3 regions of the Endozoicomonas sp. 8E genome follow, and region 2 is predicted to be linked to each of the others. Evidence: predicted binding sites of a transcription regulator. Region 2 holds the regulator's gene; each other region holds the start of a gene.
The links. The regulator LexA, encoded in region 2, represses DNA repair genes until DNA is damaged. The targets are predictions, from matches to a motif close to TACTGTNTANNTANACAGTA.

Region 1 (9,960 bases), 2.4 Mb from region 2:
CGGTAAAAGCCTGAAGCAGGGTGGCCAGGGTGAACGACTTAAAGCCTGTGGTCGGGCTAATTCCGGAAAACTGGGTGACCACCCAGAAATAGCTGTCATTGGCATGGGTAACAAACATGGAGCCGCATCCCGCCGACAAAAAGGTCAACAATCGACCATTTTGGGAGTCCAGACCTAAGCCAGGCAGCAAGGGGTCTACCATCGAAGCGGCACTGATTAAGGCCACGGTGCTAGAACCCTGGGCGGTTTTGAAGAGAGCGGCTACGAGAAAAGGCAGAATCAGTCCAAGGCTCTCTGGCAGCCCTTGAGCAATTCTGGCTATATGTCCGGTCTGAGCCAACATTCCCGCTAGCGCCCCACCGGCTGTAATGATTAAGATAATCATCGCGCATGAGTGAATACTCTCACTGAACATCTCAGTCAGTCCGGTCTTACAGTGTCGAATCAATGGCAGGCTGGCCAGCAAACCCAGAAACAGAGCATTGGCAGGTTGTGAAAGGAAAGTAGTCCAGCTTTGCTCTTTATTGTCTGTTTGAAAGTTAGCCATGGACATCAGTAACAAAGGCAGAAGGATGGGAATAATCGCTGCCCAGACATTCTTTTGATAAGCAGGGGGGGATTGAGGAGGATCGCTGACCATTTGGCGCTCTTCATTCAGCCAACGGGTGACCCATTTACCCCACAGAATAGCTACAAAAGTGACCAGGAGAGCCACTCCCAGCGCCCAGGGAAGTGCCAGGCTCGGAGATATTCCTAAAATCAGGGTTGCCGCTGCGGGCCCGGGTGTGGGGGGGACCAGAGAATGGGTTGCAAACAGGCCTCCACCCAGAGCAACACTGAGAGAGATCGGGTTGCACTGCACTCTCCGGGCAATAGACTGCCTGATACTGTTGAGCAGGATAAATCCAGAGTCACAGTAAACGGGAATAGAAATGATGTATCCGGCTATACCCATAGCTAACGCAGGAAAACGCCTGGCAATAGAGAGAATCAGCTTCTCTGCGAGAAGGACGGCTCCGCCCGACTTCTCCAGAATATTTCCCAGTAATACACCAAAAATGATGAGCAGAGCGACGTCGCCGAACGTCTTCCCCATATCACGGGATATGAGGGGAGTCAGTTCAGAGATCGGCAGGCCTGAAAAAAAACCTGCGGCATAGGCGCTGAGCAGCAGAACGATGAATGGCGAAAACCTGAAACGGCCGATCAGTATCAATATGAGGACTGTCAGTGAAAGGATGAACAGAAAGCTGTTAACTATTGATGGGGCCACTGTGGAGTGTCTTGAGAGAATAGTGTTGAATAAGAGGCAGTATAGAGGGGATCGGGTCAACTCGTACCCAGAAAGCCGTTTTTACCAGACATCAGTCGCGGTTTATTCTGGCGATATACATAATTGAAGTATTGCTTAATTGAACTGTTGCTTAATCCAACCAGTGCTTGAATGCCCGAATTCTCTTGTAGGCATAAGCCGAGAGTTTAGTGGACAATAGCAAGATGGAAAGCTTTTTCAAGGTAAAAAGGAAACGACAGTGTCCAGTGTCCGTGAGCTGAAGTCAAACGCCAATAAATTCAGGGCCTCACTCAAAAACAGAGAACTCCTTCTGGATCTGCAGACAGTGGTCTCTGATCTGGTTCAGACGGGTCGGCTCAGGCAATTGGAAGCCAATGAAGTACTGGCTCGTCATCGCAATGCTGATCAACTTAAGCTTCATCCTCTGGAGTACATTGCCTCACAGGATCAGAAGGACGCCCGCAGTGGCGCTTCTCTCGATCTCGATACTCTGATGCACTGGCTGGCGGATCTTTCAGGCCAGGAGTATTTTCACATTGACCCTCTGAAAATCGATGCCACAGCCATTACTCCCGTCATGTCTCACGCTTATGCCATACGTCACCAGATTCTGGCAGTAGAAGTCTCGGCTGACGAGCTCGTCATTGCTTCAGCACAGCCCTGGCACAGTGGTTGGGAGGATAATCTCAGGCATATTAACCGCAAGGAAATCCGGCGGGTGGTTGCCAATCCAACCGATATCCGAAGATACACTTCGGAATTTTATCGACTGGCACAGTCTGTCCTGGGTGCTAATGAACATAATGGCGTCCAGTCCACTCAGTTGAACAGCTTTGAGCAGATGCTTGAGCTGGGCAATATGAAGGCTCCGGACGCCAATGACCAGCACATAGTTAATATTGTCGACTGGCTGCTCCAGTATGCCTTTGAACAACGGGCCAGTGATATTCATGTTGAGCCCAGACGAGAGCAGACTCAGCTGCGTTTTCGTATTGATGGGGTGCTACACCTGATCTACCAGATGCCTGCCAAGGTGGCGGCTGCCGTAACCAGTCGCTTGAAGATTCTGGGTCGTATGAATGTGGCAGAGAAAAGAAAGCCACAGGATGGCCGACTTAAAACCCGCAACCCGGATGGCAATGAAGTTGAACTGCGACTATCAACCCTGCCGACCGCCTTTGGGGAAAAGCTGGTGATGCGGATTTTTGATCCGGATGTTCTGGTCAAGGGGTTTGGCGAGCTGGGTTTTTCCAGAGAAGACGAACGTCGTTGGACTCATATGACCTCGCAGCCCAACGGAATTGTTCTGGTCACGGGCCCTACCGGTTCAGGTAAAACCACTACACTCTATTCGACGCTGAAAAGTCTGGCTTCTGATCAGGTGAATGTCTGTACTATTGAAGATCCTATTGAAATGGTGGAGTCCAGCTTCAACCAGATGCAAGTTCAGCATAATATTGATCTGACATTTGCCAGTGGCCTGCGTGCACTGCTTCGTCAGGATCCGGATATCATTATGGTGGGTGAGATTCGGGATTTGGAAACTGCTGAAATGGCGATTCAGGCGGCGCTGACCGGTCATTTGGTGCTTTCCACTCTACACACCAACGACGCGCCGTCTGCCATAACCCGTCTGCTGGAACTTGGTGTCCCCCACTATCTGATCAAAGCAACGGTTCTGGGGGTTATGGCACAGAGGCTGGTCAGAACACTGTGTCCCTCCTGCAAACAGCCGGTGGAACTCGATAAATCTGGTTGGAAATCCCTTACTCGTCCCTGGACGGCTCCCGCGCCTTCGCAGATCTTTCAACCTGTGGGGTGTCTGGAATGCAGGGATACCGGATATAGGGGGAGAGCGGGTGTATATGAGTTAATGCCTATGTCGCAACCCCTTAAGGATATGCTGGCAGAGACTGCTGATATAGAAAACCTTCGTCGTCAATCAATTAAAGAAGGTATGTACAGTCTTCGCCTTTCCGGAGCTCAGAAAGTAGCAACAGGATTAACAACCATTGAAGAAGTGATGAGGGTGACACCGGACCAGCAGCACTGATCGGCTCTCAGCTTTTAAAAGAAATAGTTGCAGTCTCCCAACGACTATTCGATATTAATATGTGAAGTGACAGTGGAACAGTCAGATAATAATGAAAATACTCATCCTTTCAGGTTTGCTGCTATTACCCTTTGTGGTACAGGCACAGAAGGTAATGGAACTGAAGCCTGCCGAAAAAAACCAATCATTTGTTGAGCAGATGCAGCAGAATTTTGATCCGGCTGTGGCTGATCTCGTGCTGGAGTCTTATTTGAACAGCCTGCTCAAGGCAAACGCAATCAAAGGTGTAACCAGAAACTCATCCATAGAGTATTCTGTAAGAGCCAACCGGGAAGGGGAGTTGGTGGTCACTCGCCATCAGCAACTGGAGCGGGGACTGGTCCGAAACAATAACACCCTGACAGTGTACGGCGTTGGCCACACTTTGGAGTCAGACTGTTCCAGTGTTGAGCAGCGTTGCTGGATTTTATATCCCGATAAGGATGAACGTTGGGTTGAAATAGAGTATGCACCCAAAGCCGTGAAGGAACTGGCTAAAGGAATGGGGTTACTGATTAAGGAACTGCAAAGGTAATTTCAGGCTGCAGACCTTGAAACACAAAGACTAAGCATTTCTTTCGCGTGGTTGAGTGTGGACTCGGTCATTTCTACACCGCCCAACATTCGAGCCACCTCTTTAACACGACGATCGCCTTTCAGGCCGACAATTTCGGTGGAGGTTTTGGCATTGCAAACCTTCTTGCTGACATGCAAATGCTGATGCCCCTGGGATGCTACCTGAGGCTGGTGGGTGACACACAGTACCTGACTTCTTTCTCCCAGCTCCCTGAGCATGGCTCCGACAATTTCTGCGGTGCCACCGCCAATGCCTACATCCACTTCGTCAAAGATCATGCTGGGAATGTGAGAGGTTTGAGCGGTTATCACCTGAATGGCCAGACTGATTCTGGAAAGTTCACCACCAGAGGCCACTTTAGCGAGTGCTCTGGGTGGTTGACCCGGGTTAGTCGTCACCAGGAATTCGACCTCTTCAGCGCCATTGGCTGAGAGTGTGCTGCCCTCTGTCGGTGTCAGGGCAATGATAAACTCTCCATGGGGCAGGCCCAGCAAAGCCATGCGTTTAGTGATTTTTTTCTCAAGTTGTCTGGCTGCAGACTGACGTTTTCTGGAGAGTTTTTCGCATTGGTTCTGAAACTCGGATTTTAGTTCGATCAGCTTTTGTTGTAATGCTTCAACTCGTTCATCGCTGAACTGGATGCTCTCCAGCTCAGAGCCAAGCGTGTTTTGTTTTTCCAATAAGGCTTCGGGCTGTACCCTGTGCTTTCTCGCAAGGTCGTAAATAGCACTGAGGCGTTCATCCACATCCTGCATTCTGGCGGGATCGGCATCAAAATGATCGATAAAGTGATTGATTTCTCCCACCGCTTCCTCGACCTGAATCTGGGCAGAGGACATCATCTCTAATGTGTTGTTGATGGCTGGGTGATCTATTTGCAGATCGCTCAGACGCTGAAGGCAGATGGAGAGTTTCTGGAGAATGTTACCTGCCTCATTGTCCGAGCAGATAGCGTTGATCTCGTGACACACGGAAAGAGTGCCTTCAGCATGGGATAACTGTTTGAGTTCCTGCTCAAGCTGTTCCAGCTCTCCTTCCTGAAGCGATAGCTGTTCGAGTTCCTGAAGCTGATAGCTGAGCAGTTGCACTCGTTCATGCTGCTCGCTGCGATTATGGGTGAGAGTGTTCAGTTCATTATGTGTCTGGTTGAACTGATGGGCTGTGCGAGCCACTTCGGAGGCCAGTTTTTGTGTGCCGGCATAATCATCCAGTAGCAGTCGATGGTTGCTTTTTTTCAGTAATGACTGGCTTTCATGTTGGCCATGGATATCAATTAACCGCTCACCAATGGCCCGAAGATCCGCAAGGGGAGATAGTGTTCCATTGATATAAGCTCGGGACCGTCCTTCTTTGGTAATGACTCTGCGGAGAATACACTCATCATCACTGGCCAGATCTTTTTCCTGCAGCCATGCTTTTGCGGCAATGCACTGACTGATGTCAAAAGAAGCGTGAATCTCAGCTTTGTCCGTGCCCTGACGAACACAGTGACTGTCGGTTCTGTCACCCGTGGCCAGGCCAAGAGCATCCAGCATGATGGACTTACCGGCACCGGTCTCGCCGGTGATGACAGTCATTCCACAATGGATGTCCAGATCCAGCTGGTCAACGATGGCAAAGTTGCTGATGGACAGTTGGGTCAGCATGATGAATACCCGCTATTGTAGCTTTACTGTTTATATGTACAGTAACCCGAAGTGTGCGATTCGTAAAGTAAGAGCTGCAAAAAATCCACAGATCCCGACCCGAATGAGATGGGAGGCTGCTTTGATTTTGTTTTGCGGCCCGGTGTTTTGCGAAATGATCGTTTGTGTTAAAAAAAACTGTTTTTCAGGTCTTGAATCCGGAATTCGCGACCCAATATACGTTTCATCTAAACGATTGCCTCCCGGTCGGAGATTCTGGAATGACAGTAGAAAGCAGCAAACCTGATGAGCAGGTAACGGAAGAAGCCACAGAACAGCAGGCAGAAGAAAGCTTGCTGAACGAAGAGGGCGGTGTTGAACTCGACAGTGAAGGTAATCTGACCGACGGTCTTGAGAGTCAGCTGGAAGCACTCAACGAAGAGCTTGCCAGGGCTAAAGATCAGACTCTGCGTGCTGCTGCCGAAATGCAGAACATTAAGCGTCGTGCTGAGCAGGATGTTGAAAAGGCTCACAAGTTTGCTCTGGAAAAATTTGTTGATGCGCTGATTCCAGTGGTTGATAGCCTCGAAAAAGGCATAGAAAGTGCCGAACAGGCACAAGGGTCTCACGAAGCTCTGGTAGAAGGCATGAAGCTGACTCTGAAACAGTTCCTCGATGCATTGGGGCGCTTCGCGGTGGTGCAGGAAGACCCCAGTGGTCAGCCTTTTGATCCGAACTTCCATCAGGCCATGTCGATGGTTCCGAATCCCGATGTTGAAGCCAACACCGTGATTGATGTCTTCCAGAAAGGATACAAACTGAATGGCCGTCTGATTCGTCCTGCTATGGTTGTCGTTTCCAAATAAGTGATTTTGCTGAGAAATATTCAAAAAAGAATGTTTTAACAGCCTTGAAATCAAATCGATTGATCCCATATTGGTTTCAAAGGCCAAAAACAGCCGCTCACCACTCACTGGCAGGCGGTCCTCAGCTGAAGAATTTAATTTAAGAATTGAACTTAAGAATTTCGCTCTGCAAGCAGAGCAATGGAGAGATTGAACAATGGGTAAAATAATCGGTATTGATCTGGGTACCACCAACTCTTGTGTATCTATTCTGGATGGTGAAAAAGCCAAGGTTCTGGAAAACGCTGAAGGCGGTCGTACAACCCCTTCTATTATCGCGTTCACTGACGATGGTGAGACTCTGGTAGGTCAGCCAGCCAAGCGTCAGGCCGTTACCAACCCTGACAATACTTTGTTTGCCATCAAGCGTCTGATTGGCCGTCGTTTTAAAGACGATGTGGTTCAGAAAGATATCCAGATGGTTCCTTACAAGATTGTTGAAGCTGACAATGGCGACGCCTGGGTTGAAGTTAAAGGAGACAAAAAAGCGCCACCTCAGATTTCTGCTGAAATCCTGAAGAAAATGAAGAAGACCGCTGAAGACTATCTGGGCGAGTCTGTTACTGAAGCGGTGGTCACCGTACCCGCTTACTTTAATGATGCTCAGCGTCAGGCAACCAAAGATGCTGGCCGTATTGCCGGTCTGGACGTTAAGCGTATCATTAACGAGCCTACTGCTGCTGCCCTTGCCTACGGCATGGACAAGAAGCAGGGTGATCAGACCATCGCTGTATACGACCTGGGTGGTGGTACTTTTGATATCTCAATTATCGAGATTGCCGATGTTGATGGCGAGCACCAGTTCGAAGTACTGGCTACCAACGGGGACACCTTCCTGGGTGGTGAAGATTTCGATATGCGTATGATCGACTACCTGGCTGAAGAGTTCAAAAAAGACCAGGGTATAGACCTTAAAGGTGATCCTCTGGCCATGCAGCGTCTGAAAGAAGCCGCTGAGAAAGCCAAGATCGAGCTGTCTTCTGCTCAGCAGACTGATGTTAATCTTCCATACATCACTGCTGATGCAACCGGTCCTAAGCACCTGAACGTTAAAGTAACCCGCTCTAAACTGGAATCTCTGGTAGAAGACCTGGTTCAGCGTTCTCTGGAGCCGTGCCGTCTGGCTGTTAAGGACTCTGACCTGGATCTGTCTGACATCGACGAAGTCATTCTGGTAGGCGGACAAACCCGTATGCCAATGGTTCAGGAAAAGGTAGCTGAATTCTTCGGCAAGGAGCCTCGTAAAGATGTGAACCCTGACGAAGCGGTAGCCATGGGTGCTTCCATCCAGGGTGCGGTATTGGCAGGTGACGTTAAAGACGTGCTGCTGCTGGATGTCACTCCACTGACTCTGGGTATCGAAACAATGGGTGGTGTTATGACAGCCCTGATCGAAAAGAACACCACGATTCCGACCAAAAAGTCTCAGGTGTTCTCTACCGCTGATGACAACCAGAGTGCTGTAACCATTCATGTTTGTCAGGGTGAGCGTAAGCAGGCTTCTGCCAACAAGTCTCTGGGACGTTTTGACCTGTCTGACATTCCACCGGCCCCACGTGGCATGCCTCAGATTGAAGTCAGCTTTGACCTGGACGCTAACGGCATCCTGAACGTTTCTGCCAAAGACAAGGCCACTGGTAAAGAGCAATCCATCGTGATTAAGGCTTCTTCCGGCCTGTCTGACGATGAAATCGATCAAATGGTTCAGGACGCTGAAGCGAACGCGGCTGAAGACAAGAAGTTCGAAGAGCTGGCGGCTGTTCGTAATACCGGCGATGGTCTGGTACACGCTACCCGCAAGACTCTGGAAGAAGCCGGTGATAAGGCCACTGAAGAAGAGAAGAGTGCGATCAACGAAGCTCTGACTGCTCTGGAAGAGGCGCTGAAGGGTGACGACAAGGATCTGATTGAAGAGAAGTCCAAGGCACTGTCTGAAGCTTCTTCCGGTCTGGTTCAGAAGATGTACGCTGAAGCACAGCAGCCTGGTGCTGAAGGTGCTCAGGAAGCTGAATCTTCTTCCGCTGCGGACGACGCTGTAGATGCTGAGTTCGAAGAAGTGAAAGAAGACAAGAAGTAAGCCCATTCCGCGCTGCGGTATGAGTTGATTTGGCGGCGCGGGAGCTTTCTCCCGCGCTGTTGTGTTTAAGAGACTGTCTGAAAAGTTTCGCTGATTTTCCAAACAGTCTCTGGTTCAATAAATCGGGATCGATCCCGATGTATGAAAGCGATTTGGATTATTTCGGTCAGGTGATCTGACGGAACCTGACCACAGGGTGTTACTGATGGCAAAACGTGATTTTTACGAAGTACTGGGCGTAGAAAAGGGAGCCTCTGACAAGGAGATCAAGAAGGCCTATCGCCGTATGGCTATGAAGTTTCACCCTGACCGTAACCCTGATGACAAAGAGGCAGAAGGGAATTTCAAGGAAGTCAACGAGGCTTTCGAAATCCTCTCTGATGATCAAAAGCGTGCCGCCTACGACCAGTACGGTCATGCCGGTGTCGATCCTAATATGGGTGGCATGGGTGGAGCTGGCGGCTTTGGTGGAGCTGGCGGTTTTGGTGACGTCTTCGGTGATGTTTTTGGAGACATCTTTGGTGGTGGCCATTCCCGCAGTTCTGTCCAGCGCGGTGCTGATCTTCGCTACCAGCTAGAGCTGAGTCTGGAAGAGGCGGTTAAGGGGACTACCAAAAAAATCAAGATTCCTTCCCTGGTTATCTGTAATTCCTGTGATGGTACTGGTGCCAAAAAAGGGACTTCTCCTGTTACCTGTAGCACCTGTGGTGGTGTGGGCCAGGTGCGCATGCAGCAGGGCTTCTTCTCTGTTCAGCAGACCTGTCCGGACTGTCACGGCACCGGCAAGATGATTAAAGACCCTTGTCTCGAGTGTCATGGTGAAGGTCGTGTTCAGGAATATAAGACACTGTCTGTAAAAATTCCTGCTGGAGTCGATACGGGTGATCGTATTCGTCTGGCTGGTGAAGGTGAAGCGGGCTTCAATGGTGGTCCAGCCGGTGATCTCTACGTTCAGGTCAGTGTCGCAGATCATCCGATCTTTCAGCGTGATGGCAAGCACCTCTACTGTGAAGTGCCTATTACCTTTGTTGATGCAGCCCTCGGTGGCGAACTGGAAGTTCCGACCCTCGACGGTCGGGTAAAACTCAAGATTCCAAAAGAAACCCAGACTGGCAAGTTGTTCCGTCTGCGCGATAAAGGCGTCACACCGGTGCGTGGCGGTAGTCGTGGAGACCTGATGTGTCGTGTTGTGGTAGAAACGCCGGTGCATCTGACTGAGCGCCAGAAAGAGCTGATGGAAGAGTTGAAGGAAACGTTTGCTGCCGAAGGGGAGCATCGTCAGTCTCCTAAGAAAACCTCTTTCTTTGAAGGGGTCAAAAAGTTCTTCGACGATATGGGCAAGTGATCGGTCAGTCAGAATGGAAAATAAAAAAAGTGGCTTCAATGCCAC
Region 2 (9,960 bases):
TTTCTTGACCTTATATATTGAAACAATTTTCAATTCCCGACCTTTCTTGTTTTGGTCGCAGACAGCACTGAGTGTTTTATGATCTTTTTTCCAGGCTGGTCAGCATAACCGGAACAATGGAGCTGATTACAGGACGTGTAAGGTAGCATGGGTAAATCTTTAGTTATCGTCGAATCGCCGGCCAAGGCGAAGACAATAAACAAATATCTGGGCAAGGACTTTGTTGTTAAGTCCAGTGTTGGTCACATCCGTGATCTGCCCACCGCAGGTGGCTCCAAGAAGCCTGTGGACCCCAAAGCTCGGGCAAAGGCTGCTGCTGAGACACGTAAGCTATCTCCTGAGCAGAAAATCATCCACAAGAAGCGCAAAGCTAAAGAGCAACTGATTGAAAGAATGGGCATCAACCCTGAAAAAGGATGGCAGGCCCGTTACGAGATTCTGCCTGGCAAAGAGAAGGTGGTTGATGAGTTGCGTCGCCTGGCCGCATCGGCTGATACAATTTACCTCGCAACAGATTTGGACCGTGAAGGAGAGGCCATCGCATGGCATCTTCAGGAGGCCATTGGGGGGGAGCCTGGTCGTTATCGGCGGGTAGTCTTCAACGAAATTACCAGAAATGCCATTCAGGAAGCTTTCAAAGAGCCCGGCTCTCTCAATATTGACCGGGTTAATGCCCAGCAGGCAAGGCGGTTCCTCGACCGAGTAGTAGGTTATATGGTTTCCCCCCTGCTCTGGGCAAAAATTGCCCGTGGCCTGTCAGCAGGGCGGGTACAGTCAGTAGCGGTCAAGTTGATTGTTGAGCGGGAGCGTGAAGTCAGAAGCTTTATCCCGGAAGAGTACTGGGAAGTGTATGCCGACCTGGCTACGGAAAATGGAGAAGTTATTCGTTTTCAGGTGGCCAAAGAAGCCGGGGATGCCTTCAGACCTGCCAGTGAGGCTGCCACCGGGGTTGTTCTTGAAAAGCTGAGGCAGGCTGATTACAAGCTGACCGTACGTGAAGACAAACCAACCCGAAGTCGTCCTTCTGCACCCTTTATTACCTCAACACTGCAGCAGGCGGCCAGTACCCGTCTGGGTTTCAGTGTCAAGAAGACCATGATGATGGCCCAACGCCTTTATGAAGCGGGTCACATTACTTACATGCGTACTGACTCGACCAATCTGAGCCAGGAAGCGGTGGAGCGTGCCCGGGAGTTTATTGATGGTACGTTCGGCCCAAGGTATCTGCCTGAAAAGCCAAACCGGTATTCCAGTAAAGAAGGCGCTCAGGAGGCGCACGAAGCAATACGTCCTTCCTCAGTGACTGCTGAGCCAGGCTCTATTTCCGGTCTTGAGAAAGATGCAGAGCGACTCTATGAACTGATCTGGAGACAGTTTGTTGCCTGTCAGATGACGCCTGCGGAATACCTCAGTACGTCCCTGACAGTTCGGGTGCACGATTGTGATCTCAAGGCGAGGGGCAGAACCCTCAAGTTTGATGGTTATACCCGGGTTATGGCGGCCATAGCCAAGAAGGGCGAAGACATCATTCTGCCGGCTCTGGAAAAAGGTGATCCGCTGGATCTGAAAAAACTGGACCCGAAACAGCTGTTTACAAAACCGCCAGCTCGCTTCAGTGAAGCGGCTCTGGTAAAGGAGCTGGAGAAGCGTGGAATAGGCAGGCCCTCGACTTACGCTTCCATTATTTCGACTATCCAGGATCGCGGTTATGTTTCCCTGAAAAATCGGCGTTTCTATGCCGAGAAAATGGGCGATATTGTCACAGACCGGCTGGTTGAGAATTTCCATGATCTTATGGATTACAACTTTACCGCCAAGATGGAGTCCAATCTGGATGTAGTGGCTGAAGGTGGTGAGAACTGGAAAAACCTGCTGGACAGTTTCTACAGTGATTTCAGCAGCAAGCTGGAGCAGGCTGAAGACGACAGCGCCGGTATGCGATCCAATGACCCTTCTCCTACCGATATCAAATGTCCTGATTGCGGCAGGGATATGATGATTCGCACGGCCAGTACGGGGGTATTCCTGGGCTGTTCCGGTTACTCGCTTCCACCCAAGGAACGCTGCAAATGTACCATTAATCTGGTGCCTGGCGAAGAAGTTGAAGATGCTGACGATGAGAATGCAGAAGTTAACGCTTTGCGGGCCATGCATCGTTGTCCCAAGTGTTCTACGGCGATGGAAAGCTACCTGATTGATGAGCAGCGTAAGCTTCACGTCTGTGGTAATAACCCGGACTGCTCAGGCTATGAGGTGGAAAAAGGTCAGTTCAAACTCAAGGGTTATGACGGTCCCGTGCTAGAGTGTGACAAGTGCGGTTCTGAGATGCAGCTCAAATCCGGACGCTTTGGCAAATACTTTGGTTGCACCAACAGCGAGTGTAAAAACACCCGCAAGCTGTTGAAAAGCGGGGAGGCGGCTCCCCCAAAAATGGATCCGGTACCCATGCCTGAGCTCAAATGTCTGAAAGTGGATGATCATTATATTCTCAGAGATGGTGCCTCAGGCCTTTTTCTGGCGGCCAGTCAGTTCCCGAAGAACCGTGAGACCCGTGCTCCTCTGGTGAGTGAACTGATCCCGCATCAGGCGGCTATTGATCCAAAGTATCATTATCTTCTGGATGCACCGAGACAGGATGCTGATGGTAATCCCGCAATCATTCGCTACAGTCGCAAAACCAGGACTCAGTATGTTATGAGTGAGTCTGAAGGTAAGGCGACAGGGTGGAGTGCTACCTTCCAGGAAGGCAGGTGGGAAGAAAAAGTCACCAAAAAGCGCAAAAAATCCTGATCTGGCCTCGTCACAAACAAGACCTTCACCGAGATCCGTGGAGGTCTTTCTATTTTTGAGAAAGATTATGTCTGAGCAGTGGCGTTCCCATACCAACAAAAAGTTACACTATGCCCGTTTACAGCTGGATGCCTGGGAAAGGGCAGAAGCTTTTGAGCAGGAGGCTTTTCGAGAGGCATTTCTGATGCATGCCAGTCAAGCCTATTCCTCGATGCTGGCGGAGATACTGTCTCCCTACGGTAAGCAGCTGACCCGGTTGCTGTCTCTGGAAGATGCTTGCAGATTGATGGATAAGCAACCGGCAGAAGTGTCTGAACTCGAGCAGTTAAAGCAACTGGAGTCATCGGACAGTTGGCTGGCAGCTTTACTTAAAGCTTATGACGATATTTCAAATATTAAAGATAATATACAATCATATCCAAGCAGTAGCGATCTGATTATGATCGCTTCGGATACTAGTGAAGTCACCAAAGGTATTAAGACGCCAGAAAGTGCCAAGAGTATTCTTGCCTCCCTCAAGGAGTTGGTAGGGCACTTCAGAAATTTCAATCTTGAATGGTGATTGGATTTTTTACCCGCCTTGGCTGTCGGGTTAGCCATTAAAAAACACACCTTCATTAAGTAGAATTATTATTAGACTGCCAGAGAACGTTTATAAAAACTCAACAAACGATGTTGTCATTGCAGATGATGTTGTCATTGCAGATGATGTTGTCATTGGAGGTGGTGTTGTCATTGCAGAGGATGCACAAACTTCTATACCGCATTCATCAGCATTAACTTCAGCGTTGTATTCGTAGCTGGTAATATTATTATTACAGTTTATTTCTACATTAATAGGTTGCCCTTTAATTATACATTCTGCTAATGGCTGAATCTTAAAAAAACATCATATGTTGACTCATTAAAACTCACAACAGTTAACGATGTATTTGTTGAAGCCTGGAGGGAAAAATTTTGAGGAGCAAGAGTAAAGTTAAAGTAGAAATTTGGAGTTTGTTTAATGTAGATATTTTTTTCCGGGAAGCTACATTGATGTGTTATACCGCAAAGAGATTGGTTTTGTGCAATATTACTAATATTTGGCTGTAGGTTCAATTGAAATTCTGCCCCCACAGAACCAACTAAACCTACTTCCCTCCATTGACCGTGTATCACTACACCTTCGTGTGAAATAGTTGCATCACCGAAGAGTCCTATAGGTGACTTCCAACAGCCTGAGAGGTCACAAAGGATACCGCTCACAAATGTTTCAACATATGAAATGTTATAACCGGTTTCATAAAAATACACTTGTCCGACTGCATGGAAGTTTGCTAAAGAAGAACCGTCTCTCTCAGATATTGTTGTGTTTGCTGAAAAGGTATTATCGTCGTTTAACTTATCTATTTTCAGGGTTCGCAAATATGTGTCTCTGAGGTTTTCACTTATCGAATAACCCTTCCAAAAGCCTAACTGACCATAAGAACTAGATGAAATAAGAGTCAAACATACCAGCAATGAGCATATGTAGCATTTCATTTTTATGCACCAAGACACTAAAGTAAGACGTGGTATAGCAGGCAATACTTATTTTAGCCACATAACGCTGGGTCCAGCTGCTGTGCCGACCGCAGTCAGCTGGAGCCACATGTTAGGCTCGTTCTTTATTCTTGCAGATGTTTTCTTTGTATAAACGCGAGCTCTTCCTCTAACTTTTGTGATTTGAGAAGTTGGTTTTGATAAGAAGACACCGATTTATTTAAATGATGTTCAGACTGACCTATTGCATCATAAGTCACAATGCTGCATGATTTCTCCCTCTTATACGCTATTTATGGAACGAACTATGGCTGCATCGTTTTTGGAAATTGTGGAACTTCCAACAGGAGAGATTGTTCTGCGACGCAGTGATGACGAGGGTGAGCCCCTGCTGACTATGAAGTTTTCAGAGGAAGCCAAACAGTATCTTGAAGGGGACCATCTGCAAGTGGCAAAGGTCATGTTTGATGCTGGCATGCGCGAAGTTGCTGAACTCACTCGTCCGCAATCCTCCGAAGAAGAGATTCCTGAGAACAGAGTACTGCATTGACTCTATTTTCATGAAAATGACAGGCATCATGCAACCTGTCTGCTGCGAATAGCCAGCCCCTGACACTGTCCATTCCTGGCTGCGCTTTCAAGCTTACTTAACCACCCTTTATCCAAATGTCCCAGCCAACTGATGACTGTGTGGCTGGTTCCGGATGCCAGCGCTTTTCTGGTGAGCTCCAATGTCTGATTAATATTGTTGGAGCTAAAGATTTGCACCTTGTCATGATTTAAATCGCAATTCTTTAACCAGTGCAGGGTTCTGTTGTCTGATTTATCGGTCAGAATCAAGGTCAACCAACGATCACTGTCGCTGGAAAGCTGACTGAGAATGGGTGTCAGGAGCTGTTCGGCCTGCCAGGGTTGGCCTGACAGAATGAGTTCATTAATACTGGGTTTCAGAGAATTTTTAGTTTTCCCTGATAAAGTCTTTTTCAGGGGAGGGCGGTTATTACAAACTTTATTGGTCTGAAAGCTTGAGGCTGAAAAATTGTGCCTTTCACTGCTTGTTCGGTACAGCATAAATTCTTCCTCCTGGCATAGCCCGGACGCTTTTTGTTATTCGCACTTCAGCGTAGTGGGGCTTAAACAACAGCCGCGGGTAGTGTCTTTGGAATAATGGTCAATAGCTCATCAAGTTCTGCTTCAGGACTGATTTCTGATGACTCCGACACTTAAACCTTCGATCGCAAAAACATCCTGAGTGAGATCAACGACTATGGTTTCGAATTCGTCGTTTTCCGGATGCAGCAATATTCTGTTTTTTTGTTTCTCGAATCTTTTCACGGTGACATCATCTTCAATCCGTGCGACGACAACCTGACCGTTTCGAACATCTGTTGTCTTGTGAACGGCCAGCAGGTCACCATCAAGAATCCCGACGTCCTTCATGCTCATCCCTTTCACTCTCAGCAGGAAGTCTGCCGACGGATTGAAGAAAGCGGGGTTGAGCATAAGGTGGTCTTCGATATGTTCCTGGGCGAGGATCGGGTTACCGGCAGCAACCTGCCCAATAATCGGAAGGCCTTCAGGCTGGCTGTCTGGAATGCGGATACCACGGGAGGCTCCGGGGGTAATCTCGATAGCGCCTTTACGGGCCAGCGCCCTGAGATGTTCTTCTGCAGCATTAGGTGAGCGAAAGCCGAAAGTCTTGGCGATTTCGGCCCTGGTGGGTGGGAAACCTGTCTCTTCAATATGAGATTTGATCAGGTCCAGTATCTCGGATTGCCGTTTAGTCAGTTTGATCATGGTCACTCAATCTGTTTTTTTATACAGTATCTGTGATTATATACAGTATTTCTGTCCTGGCAAGTTATTATGGCTGGGACGATGAGCAAAAACAAACAACAGGGTTGTCAATGGTGCAGATGCGGCATGCTTTGCCACTATACTGATGAACTGTTGACTGAAATTCGCAAGCTACTTCTCTGAAGCTTTTTTGAATAAAAAATCCGGAGATGGTTAATCTCCGGATTTGGCATTTTATTTATTTATGATTGTGTAGAAGTTAATTTATTTCGCAGTGTATCCCAGGCATCACGTGAAACTTCTACTTCAAAACCATCATAAGTATGCCAAACTTTAACAAAACTATCATATTCGTAACCAAGCCATTCTAATATTTCTTCTTTGATTTCAAAGGCGTTTTCCTTAATATCAGTTTCGATAACTAATTTAGAATTAAATGCATTGGCACTTTTGACATTAAAATCCCCTTTCGGGTCAATCCTATGTTGTATTAGTTTACTCACATCAACACTTTCATCGTCAGACAACCTATATTTTAAAGAATTAATAGTTTCTTCAATAATTTTTGCGTCTTTTTTTGATTCAAGTATTTTTCTGTAATTTGTATTATTTTCGATGGGTGTCATTTCGCTGTCAGCTACCAAGTCATTAGGATTCGCTCTTTTATCAGATTTCAAATCATTAGATTTCAAGCTTTCAGCTGAGTTTTTCCCGGCCGCATAAAATTCTAAAAAACTGCCATCTTTAATCAGCATCTCCACCAACCGATTGCCTTGTCCATCTACAATGGCAATGTAACCAGGGGAGACAAAATGAAAGTGTGGTGGTTTTTTTGCACCGAAGCCTCTGAGCGTTCTTGTTGCGGCAGTGGCAACTTGACCATAAGCTCCCTCTTCATTAATGGATACTTTGGTCTTCTGAAGAATTTCCAGATCACAATTTGAGGGTTGGCCTAATCTTGTTAAATCTTCAGACTTTATGACATCGGCTCCAAATGTCTGAGAAATCTTTTCGAGTAAATTGGTGTCACAACTGCCGTCTATTTTTATTTTGGGTAGCATTAGATCCATCTTTTTTTTACGGCCATTTAATCCGTCAATCAGGTGATTGATTGTATCAGAATCAAGGTTATTAATCCCTGTCGGACTGTCATCAGGCGTTATTATTGCGACTAATTTAAGATCTTCACCATTCACTGATCGGAATTCTTTGCCAATGGCACCAAACTTTCTGTTATCAAAAAATTGAACATTTTCAGTTGATTTCATCATCTTGACGTTTTCAATCATACTTCCGTCTGCGCAAATAAATTTGCCTGAGGCAGTTTTTTCTTTAGAAAATGGACGCTCCCAGAAACCGTCGAATTCCATCACATTGCCAATTACCGTTTTAATCAGTTCTCGTCGAGCTTTAGAATGACCATGAAACAACTTTTTGATTTTTCCATTGGTCTTCTCTTTCACGAAGTCTTCTGCGACGTCGGCCAGGCACCTCTCATGGTCAGGACGTTCCAGCTTTTCGGTTTGATAACATTCAGACAGTATCTGATTAAGCTGCTCATTCATGACGGCAGAGGCAGAACCTATAAAGTTGGTACAAGACATTGCCTGTTTCAGATCCGGATCTTCGGCGTAAGGATGGTTTACACTGAATTCACCGAGTTTTTTATGGATTTGAGTCTCCAGCTCATCAGTTAATTGTTCTTCAGAGATACCCAGAACTGCTGCCTTCCTGGCTTTATCATCCATACACGCAAGAAGCATTCCCAAAACCGGAGCCAGACTGGTAGAAGACACTACTTTGCTTTCGTCGTCCCTGACACCTTTAGCGCTGAGGATGCCTAATGACACTTTGTCCAGCAGTTTTTTAACAATATCAGAAGCTTGTGAGGTGGTCTCAAAGGATGAGTCTGGCAGATTAAATGGCTGCCACTGCGCCGTATTGATAGAAGGTCTGATAGAGTCCATAGTCTTCTCTCCTTTTCCTGATACAAATTAATTAGTGAGAATAAACTCACTGCTTCCATGCTGAGCAAATAGACATAAATGTTGAGTTGCAGCATTGCCATTACTAATTGATATTAAAGTATTTCCTTTCTCTGAAATCACTGACCGGTTAGTTAGTTACGATAACACCTTATTCCCTGCAATAGAGTCTGGTTGCCATAGTGGAGGTATCTCTGCCCGAAAACTTTAATTGTCCGTCTTTGTAACCTATGGGGACCACTATAGGTTAAGCTTTTGTTAATAAAAAATCCGGAGGTGGTTAATCTCCGGATTTGGCATTGTATATATCTATGATTGTTTAGAAGTTAATTTCTCCCGAATTGTATCCCAGGCAGAAAATGAAATATCTACCTTAAAGCGATTAGAATCCTCCCAAATTTCAATAAAACATTGATTTTTGTAATTAAGCCATTCTATTATTTTTTCTTTGATTTTAATGGCGTTTTCCTTGCTGTCAGTTTTGATAGATAATTCAGATTTAGTTGCATCAGCACTTTTGATATTAAATTCCCCATTCGGATCAAAACTATGATGTATTAATGCGCTTACATCAAGACTCAAAAAATATTTATCATCATTTAACTTGTCTTTTATAGATTGAATAGTTTTTTCAGTTGTTTTTACGTCTATTTTGGATGCAAATCTTTTTGTGTGATCTGTAGAATTTTCCATAGAAGTTCTTTTGCTATCAGCTATCAAGTCATTAGGTTTCAAACTTTTATCAGCTTTCATGTCATTAGATTTCAAAGTTTTAGCTGAGTTTTCTTCGCCTGGATAAAATTCAAAAAAGTCGCCATCCTTAACGATTAACTCAAGTAACCGATTACCTTTTTTGTCTACAATGGCCATGTAACCAGGGCAGACAAAACCAAAGCTGGGGATTTTAGAAAGACCCCTTTCAGTAATTTCTGCCTTAGTTGCAACCTTGCCTCGAGCACCTTCTTCATCAATGGTTGTTGTGATCTTCTGAAAAACCTTAAAATCATGATTCCAAAAGTTGCCGAGTCTTGATAAGTCTTCTGCGCGTATTACATCGGTTCCAAATTCCTTGCAAATTTTCTCGAGTAATTGAGAATCACAACTGTTTTCTATCTTTATTTTAGGTAGTGTTATATGAAATTTGGCTTTATTGCGATTTAAACCGTCAATCAGATAATCAATTGTTCCGGAATCAAGTCTGTTAATTGCTGTCGCACTTTCTTTTTGCGGTGTTATCGCAACTAATTTAAGCTCTTCTCCATTCGCAGATCGGAAATTTTTGGCAATGGCACCAAATATATTATTAAAAGAATAGTGACAGACTTCTGTCATTCTCATCATCTTGACATTATCAATACGAGTTCCATCTGCACATAGAAATGAACGCGCGCATGTATTTTTTAGAGGAAACGTATGCTCCCAGCTACACAGGAATTCCATCACATTACCTATGACCGCTGAAATTTTATCCAGTTGAGTTTTCGAATAACCTTCAAACAACTTTTTAATTCTTCCATTGGTTTTCTCATTAATGAAATCTTCTGTAACTTTCCCTATGCAACTGTCATGACACTCCAACTTTTTAGTTTGATAGCATTCAGACAGATTCTGTTCAAACTGCTCATTTCTGGTAGCATCCCTGGTCGCTATAAAGTTAGCGCAAAAGACTGCCTGATCTTCATCACCATGATTACCGTAAGAGTGGTCTTTGCTGAATTCACCGAGTTTTTTATGGATTTCAGTCTCCAGCTCATCGGTTAAGGATTCTTCGGGGATTCCGAGAATCAATGCCTTTCTGGCTTTATCATCCATACTCAACAGAATCATACCCACTACCGGAGTCAGGCTGACAGAAGAGACTACCTTG
Region 3 (9,960 bases), 950 kb from region 2:
TCTACCCATGATCCATCATCCTTCTGGCCATAGATTTTCGCCGTATGATCCATGCTGGCGGTTAATACATAGCGGCCGTCGGGGCTGAAGCTGGCTGAGTTGACAACATCATCATGGGCAATGATGACTTCTTGCGCCCATGATTCGTCGGCCATCACGCCATGGATTTTCGCCGTTCTATCGTCACTGGCGGTGATCATATGGCGGCCATCAGGGCTAATGCTGGCTGAGTTGATCCATGATTTATGAGCAACAGTGGATACTGTCACTGGAAGCATTGTTTTTCCTAAAACATTGACAGCCTCTGATACATTTGTATTCTGGCTGTTATATCTGCAAAGCTGGATAAAATGGATCAGGGTTTCATAACTTACTTCTGCTTTAAGTGTTTCCTTTATACTCCGATCGTAAATCGCCCTATTTGCAACAGCTAAAGAATTACAACCGCCAAACTCATTCAACAGCTTTTCAAATTCGTTCAGTTTTTCTCCCAGGCCATTAAATTCTTCCGGGCATGAAGGACAGTTTTCAAATTTACCGTCTGACAGACTGGTTTTCAGCCACTCATTAAAACAACCCAGGTGAAAAAGATGATCACAGGGGGTTTTCAATAACCTTGAAAACCATTTAATGGGATCAGTACATATTGAGCATTCCCTGTCATTAACTTTCACACGTTCCACATTAAATGCGTTATCACGAAAGACACTGACATCCATGTAAATATCTTGTTTTTTTTCGGGTACTATTGTGGTAGATCTTCCTGCACTCACACAAGAAGACCTTCCTTCCATTCGAGCTTGCTTAGTTTCTGGTAAGAGTGAGCTTACAATACTCGAATTCTTCCTTGTTACATCCATGCTTGATTTCTCCGAAGTCACTAATTACTGTCGATTGTCAAAAGAATCAACAATTAACTCCGTGACTTAGAGTCGGCTTAATAATAAAAGTTCAAGAATTCTTAACTGCAATTAACATTTTTCAACTCATTTATACATTCCACAGGCTATTGCAAAAGTACAACTTCGGAAAATCATGAAAAAGTAAGGAAGAGTAACATGTGTGTTATGAACCTTTTCTAATATTGTCTGCCATAATGGTCAGTTCAGGAAGAGGTTATGTAGCATGGATGCTCAATATTTTACTAATACTTTATCAGCCAGGCCATATACCTCAGAAAACTCAAAGCTGACTTCTGAACAGCTAAAACTTAAAGAAGTAGAATTATCAACCTATTTCAAATCAACGGCTATTAATGTTTTAGAAGAATGCAATAATAACCCTTGCACAACTTACTGAGGACTGTGAAACCTTATCACTAAATCAAAGCCGTTATTATCGCCCCGAATTGAACGGAACCGTTGCACCGGATTACTTCGGTGGTATGATGCGCACTCCATTTTTACTGCAAGAGAATGGCAACCTGTCGACATCCCTTTGAACACAGTGTCCAAAAGACGGTTCAAAAGGTGCAGGTTCCATGTACACAACCGCCATGAGTCAGTTTTTCCAGATCCACCCAGAGACGCCACAGCTTCGTCTGATCCGTCAGGCCGCAGAAATTCTGAGGGCTGGAGGGGTGATTGCCTACCCTACTGACTCAGCCTATGCTCTGGGCTGCCTGATCGGTGACAAAAAAGCGGTTGAGCGCATTCGCCAGATTCGTCGATTGGACGAAAAGCATAACTTCACCCTGGTGTGCAGAGATCTCTCTGAACTGGCCACCTATGCTCAGGTCGACAATGTTCAATACCGTCTACTGAAACATCATACACCCGGCCCTTACACTTTCATTCTCAGAGGCACCCGTGAAGTGCCTCGCCGCCTGATGCACCCCAAGAGAAAAACCCTGGGTTTACGAGTACCAGAGTGCAATATTGTAAGCGCCCTGCTCAATGAACTAGACGCACCCTTAATGAGCAGCACCCTTCAGCTTCCAGGTGACAATGAACCCATGCTGGACCCATACGACATTCGTGAAACACTCGAAAACCAGCTCGACCTGGTCATTGATGGAGGCTATCGAGGTATGGAACCAACCACCGTGATCAGTTTGCTGGCAGACACGCCTGAAGTCCTCCGAAAGGGTAAAGGCAATCCGGAACCGTTTCTCAACTGAATCCGGTCCAATGCACTAATCTGTTGCTGGAGAAATCCGATTTCATGGCAGAATTTTTTTACTGTGAAACATTTTTCATCCCCAATGGCGACGAGAATTTGTTTTAGTCGCTCATGGCTAATTTATTCACTGCTGGCAAAAACACGCTTTTACCGTCGTGCAAACTGTCGTACTCTGTTCATTCAGGATTCTAACGGGAGAGCCTCTTGAGCGCTGTAGACTCACAGTCGCGTGTTCTGTCTGGCATGCGACCTACTGGCCGATTACATCTTGGCCATTATCATGGGGTATTAAAAAACTGGCTTCAGCTGCAACACGAGTATGAATGTTTTTTCTTCGTAGCTGACTGGCACGCGCTGACCACTCACTATGAAGAGCCGGAAAAACTCGAAGACTCAGTCTGGGATATGGTCATTGACTGGCTGGCGACCGGCATCAATCCCGGTTCGGCCACCCTGTTCATACAATCCAGAGTTCCGGAGCATGCAGAACTGAATCTGCTGCTCTCCATGATTACCCCGCTCTCCTGGCTGGAACGGGTACCCAGCTACAAGGATCAACAGGAAAAGCTGAAGGAAAGGGATCTCTCCACCTTCGGCTTTCTTGGCTATCCACTCCTGCAAAGCGCCGATATCCTTGCCTACCGTGCGGGCCTGGTTCCTGTTGGTGCTGACCAGGAAGCCCACGTGGAGATTACCCGGGAAATCGCCAGACGCTTTAACCACCTTTATGGTCGGGAGCCCGGCTTTGAAGATAACGCCGAGGCCGCTATCGGCAAAATGGGTAGAAAAACCGCCAACCTCTACCGAAAGCTCCGCCGCGCCTACCTTGAACACGGGGATGACGAAGCTCTGGCCACGGCCAAGGCGCTGCTAAAGGAACAGAGCAATATCACCCTGGGCGACCAGGAAAGACTGTTTGGCTACCTGGAAGGGACAGGTAAGGTTATCTTGCCGGAGCCTCAGGCTTTGCTGACTGAACAGCCCCGTATGCCGGGTCTGGATGGTCAGAAGATGTCCAAGTCCTGCGGCAATACCATCGGCCTCAGGGAAGGCCAGGACAGCGTTGCGTCAAAACTGAAAAAGATGCCTACAGACCCGGCCCGCATTCGCAGAAATGATCCGGGCGAGCCGGAAAAGTGTCCGGTCTGGCAACTGCACCAAGTTTATTCAGATCAACAACGCAGAGACTGGGTTCAGGAAGGCTGTCGCTCGGCAGGTATCGGCTGCCTTGACTGCAAAAAACCCCTGATCGAAGCGGTACAGGAAGAACTGGAGCCCATTCGCACAGAGGCAAGGGAACTGGAAAACAATCCCGATGTCGTAAAAAGCATCATTGCCGAGGGAACCGAAAAGACACGGGACGAAGCCCAGGACACTCTCAGGGAGGTTCGGGAAGCTATAGGACTGGACTATCGTTGAACACTGTGTTTCAGTGAAGTATCAGCTATTACAAAATACAGGTCAGGCTCTTCGAGCCTGATCATCATAAAAAGCAGTTTAACCGTTTGTCGGTCAAACTGCTTTTTTTCAGTTAGAGGATTCGAAACAGGGTGAAGCATCAATGACCTCCACGGAAACCGTGGCTGAGCCCGGAGAACAACCCCCTGAAGAGCTGACACCGCAAGTTCAATCAGGCTCTGAGCCTGAACTCATTGAACACCAAATACGGGTTATGGGTCAGCCCATGGCCAAGCTGCCTGACGACCTTTACATCCCACCGGATGCCCTGCAAGTCTTTCTGGAAGCCTTTGAAGGGCCTCTTGACCTGCTGCTCTACCTGATCAAGCGCAACAACATGGACATCCTGAACATCCAAGTGTCTGTCATTACAGAGCAATACATGCAGTATGTGGAATTGATGGAATCAGGACAATTTGAGCTGGCAGCGGAATACCTTGTCATGGCCGCGACACTGGCCGAGATTAAATCACGAATGCTTCTGCCCCGGGTCAATGAGGACGAAGACGAGGAAGAAGATCCCCGTGCCGAGCTGATTCGTCGACTGCAGGAATATGAGCGCTTCAAGAAAGCCGCAGAAGATATTGATCAAATGCCCAGAATGACCCGGGATCTGCATGAAGCCATTGCGGCCCCACCCGACCTGGAACAGGAACGCCCCCATCCGGCAGTGGATCTCAAAGAGATCATGCTGGCCATGGGAGAAATACTCCGCCGGTCAGAAATGTACGTCAGTCACCAGGTTGAACAGGAAGCCCTGTCCACCCGTGAACGGATGAGTGAAGTCCTCTCCATGCTGACCTCTGAGCGTTTCACTCCCTTTGTTGCCCTGTTCCGGCTTGAGGAAGGCAAACTTGGCGTCGTCGTTACTTTTATGGCGGTAATGGAACTGATCAAGGAATCCCTGATCGAACTGATCCAGAATGAACCTTTTGGCCCCATTCACGTAAAGGCCCGGATTGACTAATGGAAGCAGAACAACTGCAACGTATCCTGGAAGGAGCCCTGCTGGCCAGCCAGAAACCCCTGACTGAAGAGAAGCTGGCCGCCCTGTTCCCCGAAGACCTTTATTCTGAGGAAGAGCGCCCGGATGGCAACCAGATTCGTGAGGCTCTGGTGGCCATCTCTGAAGCCTGTGAAGGACGGGGTTTTGAACTCAAAAAAGTGGCATCGGGCTACCGCTTTCAGGTCAGACAAGAATTGTCACCCTGGGTTGGCAGACTCTGGGAAGAAAAACCACAGCGCTACACACGGGCGCTGCTGGAGACCCTGGCCTTGATCGCCTACCGGCAGCCCATCACCCGGGGGGAAATTGAAGACATTCGTGGGGTAGCCGTCAGCAGTAACATTATAAGAACCCTTCAGGACCGCGAATGGGTACGTGTGGTAGGTCACCGGGATGTACCGGGTCGTCCGGCCATGTTTGCCACTACCCGCCAGTTTCTGGACTATTTTAATCTCGAAAATCTCAATGAACTGCCCCCCCTGTCCGAGATTCGTAATCTGGAAGAAGCAGCCCGGGAACTGGCTGAAGCTAACGATCAGAGCAGACCTGAGGCAGAGGCCGCTGAAGCTCAAGAGGACACCGAGGTGCAAGAGCAATCCTCTGATGAGCTATTTGCCGAACTGGATGAACTGGAAGCTGATCTGCCAGATAACTTTGACGACCTGATCCGTAAAAAGAACGTCGAAGAGCCAGAACCCGCACAACCGTTGGTTGAACAAGACACCCTGGTTGAACAGGACACCCAGACATCGGATCAGTCGGCAGAACTTTTCGCCGAAGAGGATCAAGTCTTACACCAGGCGACAAATCCGTCCTTTGAAGAAGAGCCTGCTTCTGAAACAGAAACACCCGTGGAAATATCAGACGAAATAACTAACCCCTGAGCAATGCCTGATGACCCGATAGAACAGCCGCGGAAATCCACGCTGTCTTAACCTATCCTGAATCGCTATACTCTGACCCCTTTGATTGAGAAACAGAGCGGCATAGCCGTAAATACCATGACAACTGAAACCACTCCTCCCCAGGGTGAGAAACTGCAAAAAATCCTGGCGGGCGCCGGCCTGGGCTCGCGCCGTGAGATGGAACGCTGGATCAGCGAAGGCCGAATCTCCGTCAATGGAGAACAGGCCAGCCTCGGCGACCGAGCCTCAGCCGCAGACAAGATTGCTGTCGACGGCCGCCCGGTCAAACTGGAAACCTATGCTTCCGGAATCCGCCGTGTCATTGCCTACAACAAGCCAGAAGGCGAGATTTGCAGCCGCCACGACCCGGAAGGCCGCCCGACCGTTTTTGACAAACTGCCCAAACTTCAGGGCGAACGCTGGATTGCCATTGGTCGTCTGGATATCAACACTTCCGGTCTGATGCTGTTCACCACCGATGGTGAGCTGGCCAGTCGCTTGATGCACCCCTCTTACCAGGTTGAACGTGAATACGCTGTTCGAGTCATGGGTAATGCGACAGAGCAGAAGGTTAAAAACCTGTTCGATGGTGTCGAGCTGGAAGATGGCCCTGCCCGTTTCACCGATATTGTTGACTCAGGCGGTTCAGGTATCAACCGCTGGTTTCATGTCTGCCTGCTGGAAGGTCGTAATCGTGAAGTACGCAGACTCTGGGAATCCCAGGATTTGACAGTAAGCCGCTTGAAACGCGTCCGTTTTGCCAATGTCATCATTCCTGACCACCTGCGCATGGGTCAATGGGAAGAAGTAGAAAAAACTGACATCGACGAACTGGCGGCAACCGTTCAACTATCACCCGCACCCAACGCACCCACTCGCAGAGTTGATCCAAGACACACCAAAACCGGCCTGAAAACCAGAGGCACCCGTGGTAAACCTGCTATCAACAAGAAGCGGCCCTCGCCTCACAAAAAGCCTGGTGTTTTCAAAAAGAACAGACATCGCTGATGCCATCTGAGCTCCAGCCATGGGTTGGAGCTCTTGCTAATACCCTGAATATGCTTTGATGAGTTTCCATGCTGGCCCCGACCGGGTTCCCACTGGACAGGTTAACTGTATTTATATACAGTTAACCTAAACCAAGCCTGACAGGAGAGGCCCATGTCTATTACCCCCATGTGGCGAGTTGACCGGGACGGAAGCATGTTTACAGATAAGAAAGCCGCTGAAGAATACGATCGCATGTTGGAACTGGCCGGGAATATCACCAGCCTGCTGGAAGACCGCTTTGAAATCGATGAACACCTGGCTGAAGAGATCGGCCTGATGTTCGCCAAAAACAAGGAAGCCTTCGCCAAAGCCTTTAAAGGCAAACCGGACCTGGTGCTTGAGATAGGCCAGACTTCTGAGCAAGACCATGAGGACGAGGCTTCGGCCTGAGCTGGCCCACCAATATCCGATAACCAGGAGCGGAAGGCCCTGATCCGCTCTGCCAGAAACCCTTTTTTACCCCCTCCCATTTGGGGGGTGTCGCAAAACTCCGACAACTCGTTCCCACGCTCTGAGAGGGTGTCGCAAAACTCCAACAGCTCGTTCCCATGCTCTGAGGTCCTCATTCCCGTGAAGTCGGGAATGACGGGAGTCAACTCGTTCCCACGCTGGAGAGAGTTTTGCGACACCCTCGCTCTGCGTGGGAATGCATTACCTCCACTAAAAAGCAGACTCTACAGCTTGAGATAGGTATGGGTTCCGACGCTGAAGCATGGGAACCAGAGTTTTGCGACAGCCTCATTTAGAACGAGTCAGGAATAAAGAGCATGGGCAAAAACAGTCATCCATTTCCCTCAGATTCACTTCAGATTCAGCTATAAATAGCCCTTTGTGAAAAAAAATCTTTCTTCCATTCTTGGTAGAGAAACCCTTTTTTTTACCAAAAACAGCGGTTCTACCGGTCATTTTTCCCATTATCAGACCAAGACACTAGTGAAGCAGCCCGCCAAGTAGCACTTGTACTGGTTGCTAATACAGCGAATTCCGCTAATATAGCGGCCTTTTTGTCTGGCAAGGTATGTAGTCACGACATGACGAGCTTCGTTCCTGGACAGCGCTGGATCAGTGACACCGAAACTGAACAAGGGTTAGGTACCGTTCTGACTTTCGATAGTCGCATGGTAACCCTGTTGTTCCCAACCACCGGTGAAACCCGGCTCTACTCCATTAATAACTGCCCGCTATCAAGGGTACAATTTAATCCTGGTGACAAGATAGAAAGTCACGAAGGCTGGACCATGACGGTGACGGAAGTCATCGAAGAGAATGGTCTGCTGCTGTATAAAGGCGTTTTTCCCGACGGTAAGCCCGCAGAGCTTCCCGAATCGGAACTGGGCAACTTCATTCATTTCAACAAGCCGCAGGACAGGATGCTGGCTGGTCAAATCGACCAAAACAGCAACTTTTCCCTGCGTTACAAAACTCTGTTGAACAATTGTCGCCTACTCCGCTCTCCTGTGAGAGGGCTGCTCGGAGCCCGTACCAGCCTGATACCTCATCAGCTGCATATAGCCCGTGAAGTGTCTGGACGTCATGCCCCCAGAGTGATGCTGGCTGACGAAGTCGGCATGGGTAAAACCATTGAAGCCGGTCTTATCCTTCATCAGCAACTGATCACTGAACGGGCCAGTCGGGTATTGATTCTGGTACCGGAAACACTTCAGCATCAGTGGCTGGTTGAAATGCTGCGTCGCTTCAATCTACACTTCGGACTGTTTGATGAAGAGCGTTGCCGTGCGATTGAAGATGAAAACCCGTTCAACACCGGGCAACTGATTCTTTGCAGCCTGGACTTCCTGAGCCAGTACGAAAATCGTTTCCAGCAGGCCCTGGAGGTTGACTGGGATCTCTTGATCGTCGACGAAGCTCACCACCTGGTCTGGTCAGAAGAAAACCCCAGCCGTGCATATCAGGTTGTGGAAACATTGTCGTCTCAAATTCCCGGCCTGCTGTTGTTGACAGCAACACCTGAACAGATGGGACCCGAAAGTCACTTTGCCCGGCTCCGCCTCCTGGACCCTGATCGCTTCCACGATCTGCTGGCCTACCAGGAAGAGGAAAAAAGCTATGAGCCTGTAGCCGAAGCGGTTCAGGAGCTGCTGGAAAATGACCATCTGCCGGAAGTCGCCTGTCAGCACCTGACCGGCTTCCTGGGTCAGGACTGCCAGCCTTTGATCGGCCTGATCAACAATGGCCCTTCTGAACAAAGAGAAACGGCCCGCGAACAACTGCTAAAAACCCTTCTCGACCGCCATGGTACTGGCCGGGTTCTGTTCAGAAATACCCGTGCAGCCGTGGGAGGATTCCCCGGTCGTGTTGTTCAGGGATACGCCCAGAAGCTGCCTGAGCTTTATCAAATAGCCCAGGAAGAAGAAACCGAAGCCCGTGGTTCGCTGTACCCCGAACTGGCTTACCAGTCCCATATCTGTGTTGATGATATGGACCCCTGGTGGAAAGTAGACCCTCGCATCGACTGGCTGATTAATCTGCTGAAGCTGCTTAAAAAACAGAAAGTGCTGGTGATCTGTGCCAATGCCAATACCGCTCTGGATCTCGAGGACGCTCTCAGAATACTGTCTGGCATACCCACAGCAGTGTTCCACGAGAACATGACTATCGTCGAGCGGGATCGTGCAGCTGCATGGTTTGCTGATGAGGAATACGGTGCCCAGGTTCTGGTCTGCTCAGAGATTGGCAGTGAAGGTCGCAACTTCCAGTTTGCCCACCACCTGGTGCTCTTTGATCTGCCCGCTCACCCGGATCTGCTGGAACAGCGTATTGGACGACTCGACCGCATTGGCCAGACCGAGACCATCAAAATCCATGTTCCCTTTATAGAGGGCACCGGACAGGAATTAATGTTTCATTGGTATGGTCAGGGTCTGAATGCCTTTGCCGATACCTGCCCGTCTGGCAGCATGGTCTTTGAAAAATTAGGTGAAGCCTTCACTGAAGCACTGGCGCCTGAGAAGAAAACGACACTGGCTGATATTCAGCCTTTGATCGCGGAAACCGCCGAACTCAATGCAAAAATGAACGAGCACCTTCACAATGGTCGGGATCGCCTGCTGGAAATCAACTCCCGTGGCACCCTGTCCAGTGAAGATCTGATTAACGACATCGAAGCACAGGAAGAACCCAGGCAGCTCAAGCGCTACATGGAAAAGCTGTTTGAAGGATTTGGTGTCGAGTCAGAAGATCATTCCAAACATTGTCTCGTTGTGCGTCCGGGCAGTCATATGGTGACCTCCTTCCCGGGCCTTCCGGCTGACGGCATTACCGTCACCTTTGATCGGGATATGGCCCTTTCCCGGGAAGACATGCACTTCCTCACCTGGGAGCACCCCATGGTTCGTGAAAGCATGGACATGCTTCTCACCAGTGAGATGGGCAATACCTCGGTGGCTCTGTTGAAAAACA

Region 1: a site for LexA is predicted at 5,634-5,653, ahead of recN (DNA repair protein RecN). Genes of this name have one in related genera too.
Region 3: a site for LexA is predicted at 6,602-6,621, ahead of P6910_RS15520 (YebG family protein). Genes of this name have one in related genera too.

What each region holds. Positions count from the first base shown of each region.
Region 1 covers NZ_CP120717.1:1,300,924-1,310,883, forward strand. Annotated here, with positions in the region: gene P6910_RS04620 (GntP family permease) at 1-1,273, opposite strand, end outside; gene P6910_RS04625 (GspE/PulE family protein) at 1,620-3,347, shown strand; gene P6910_RS04630 (hypothetical protein) at 3,439-3,921, shown strand; gene recN (DNA repair protein RecN) at 3,924-5,609, opposite strand; gene grpE (nucleotide exchange factor GrpE) at 5,870-6,454, shown strand; gene dnaK (molecular chaperone DnaK) at 6,651-8,570, shown strand; gene dnaJ (molecular chaperone DnaJ) at 8,776-9,915, shown strand.
Region 2 covers NZ_CP120717.1:3,681,590-3,691,549, forward strand. Annotated here, with positions in the region: gene topA (type I DNA topoisomerase) at 148-2,790, shown strand; gene P6910_RS12055 (DUF6586 family protein) at 2,846-3,352, shown strand; gene P6910_RS12060 (hypothetical protein) at 3,655-4,278, opposite strand; gene P6910_RS12065 (hypothetical protein) at 4,619-4,861, shown strand; gene P6910_RS12070 (SulA-like leucine-rich domain-containing protein) at 4,888-5,382, opposite strand; gene lexA (transcriptional repressor LexA) at 5,506-6,108, opposite strand; gene P6910_RS12080 (serpin family protein) at 6,351-8,075, opposite strand; gene P6910_RS12085 (serpin family protein) at 8,403-9,960, opposite strand, start outside.
Region 3 covers NZ_CP120717.1:4,626,766-4,636,725, forward strand. Annotated here, with positions in the region: gene P6910_RS15485 (RING finger domain-containing protein) at 1-719, opposite strand, end outside; gene P6910_RS15490 (hypothetical protein) at 1,126-1,299, shown strand; gene P6910_RS15495 (L-threonylcarbamoyladenylate synthase) at 1,496-2,119, shown strand; gene P6910_RS15500 (tryptophan--tRNA ligase) at 2,326-3,540, shown strand; gene P6910_RS15505 (segregation and condensation protein A) at 3,683-4,546, shown strand; gene scpB (SMC-Scp complex subunit ScpB) at 4,546-5,469, shown strand; gene rluB (23S rRNA pseudouridine(2605) synthase RluB) at 5,587-6,498, shown strand; gene P6910_RS15520 (YebG family protein) at 6,652-6,930, shown strand; gene rapA (RNA polymerase-associated protein RapA) at 7,572-9,960, shown strand, end outside.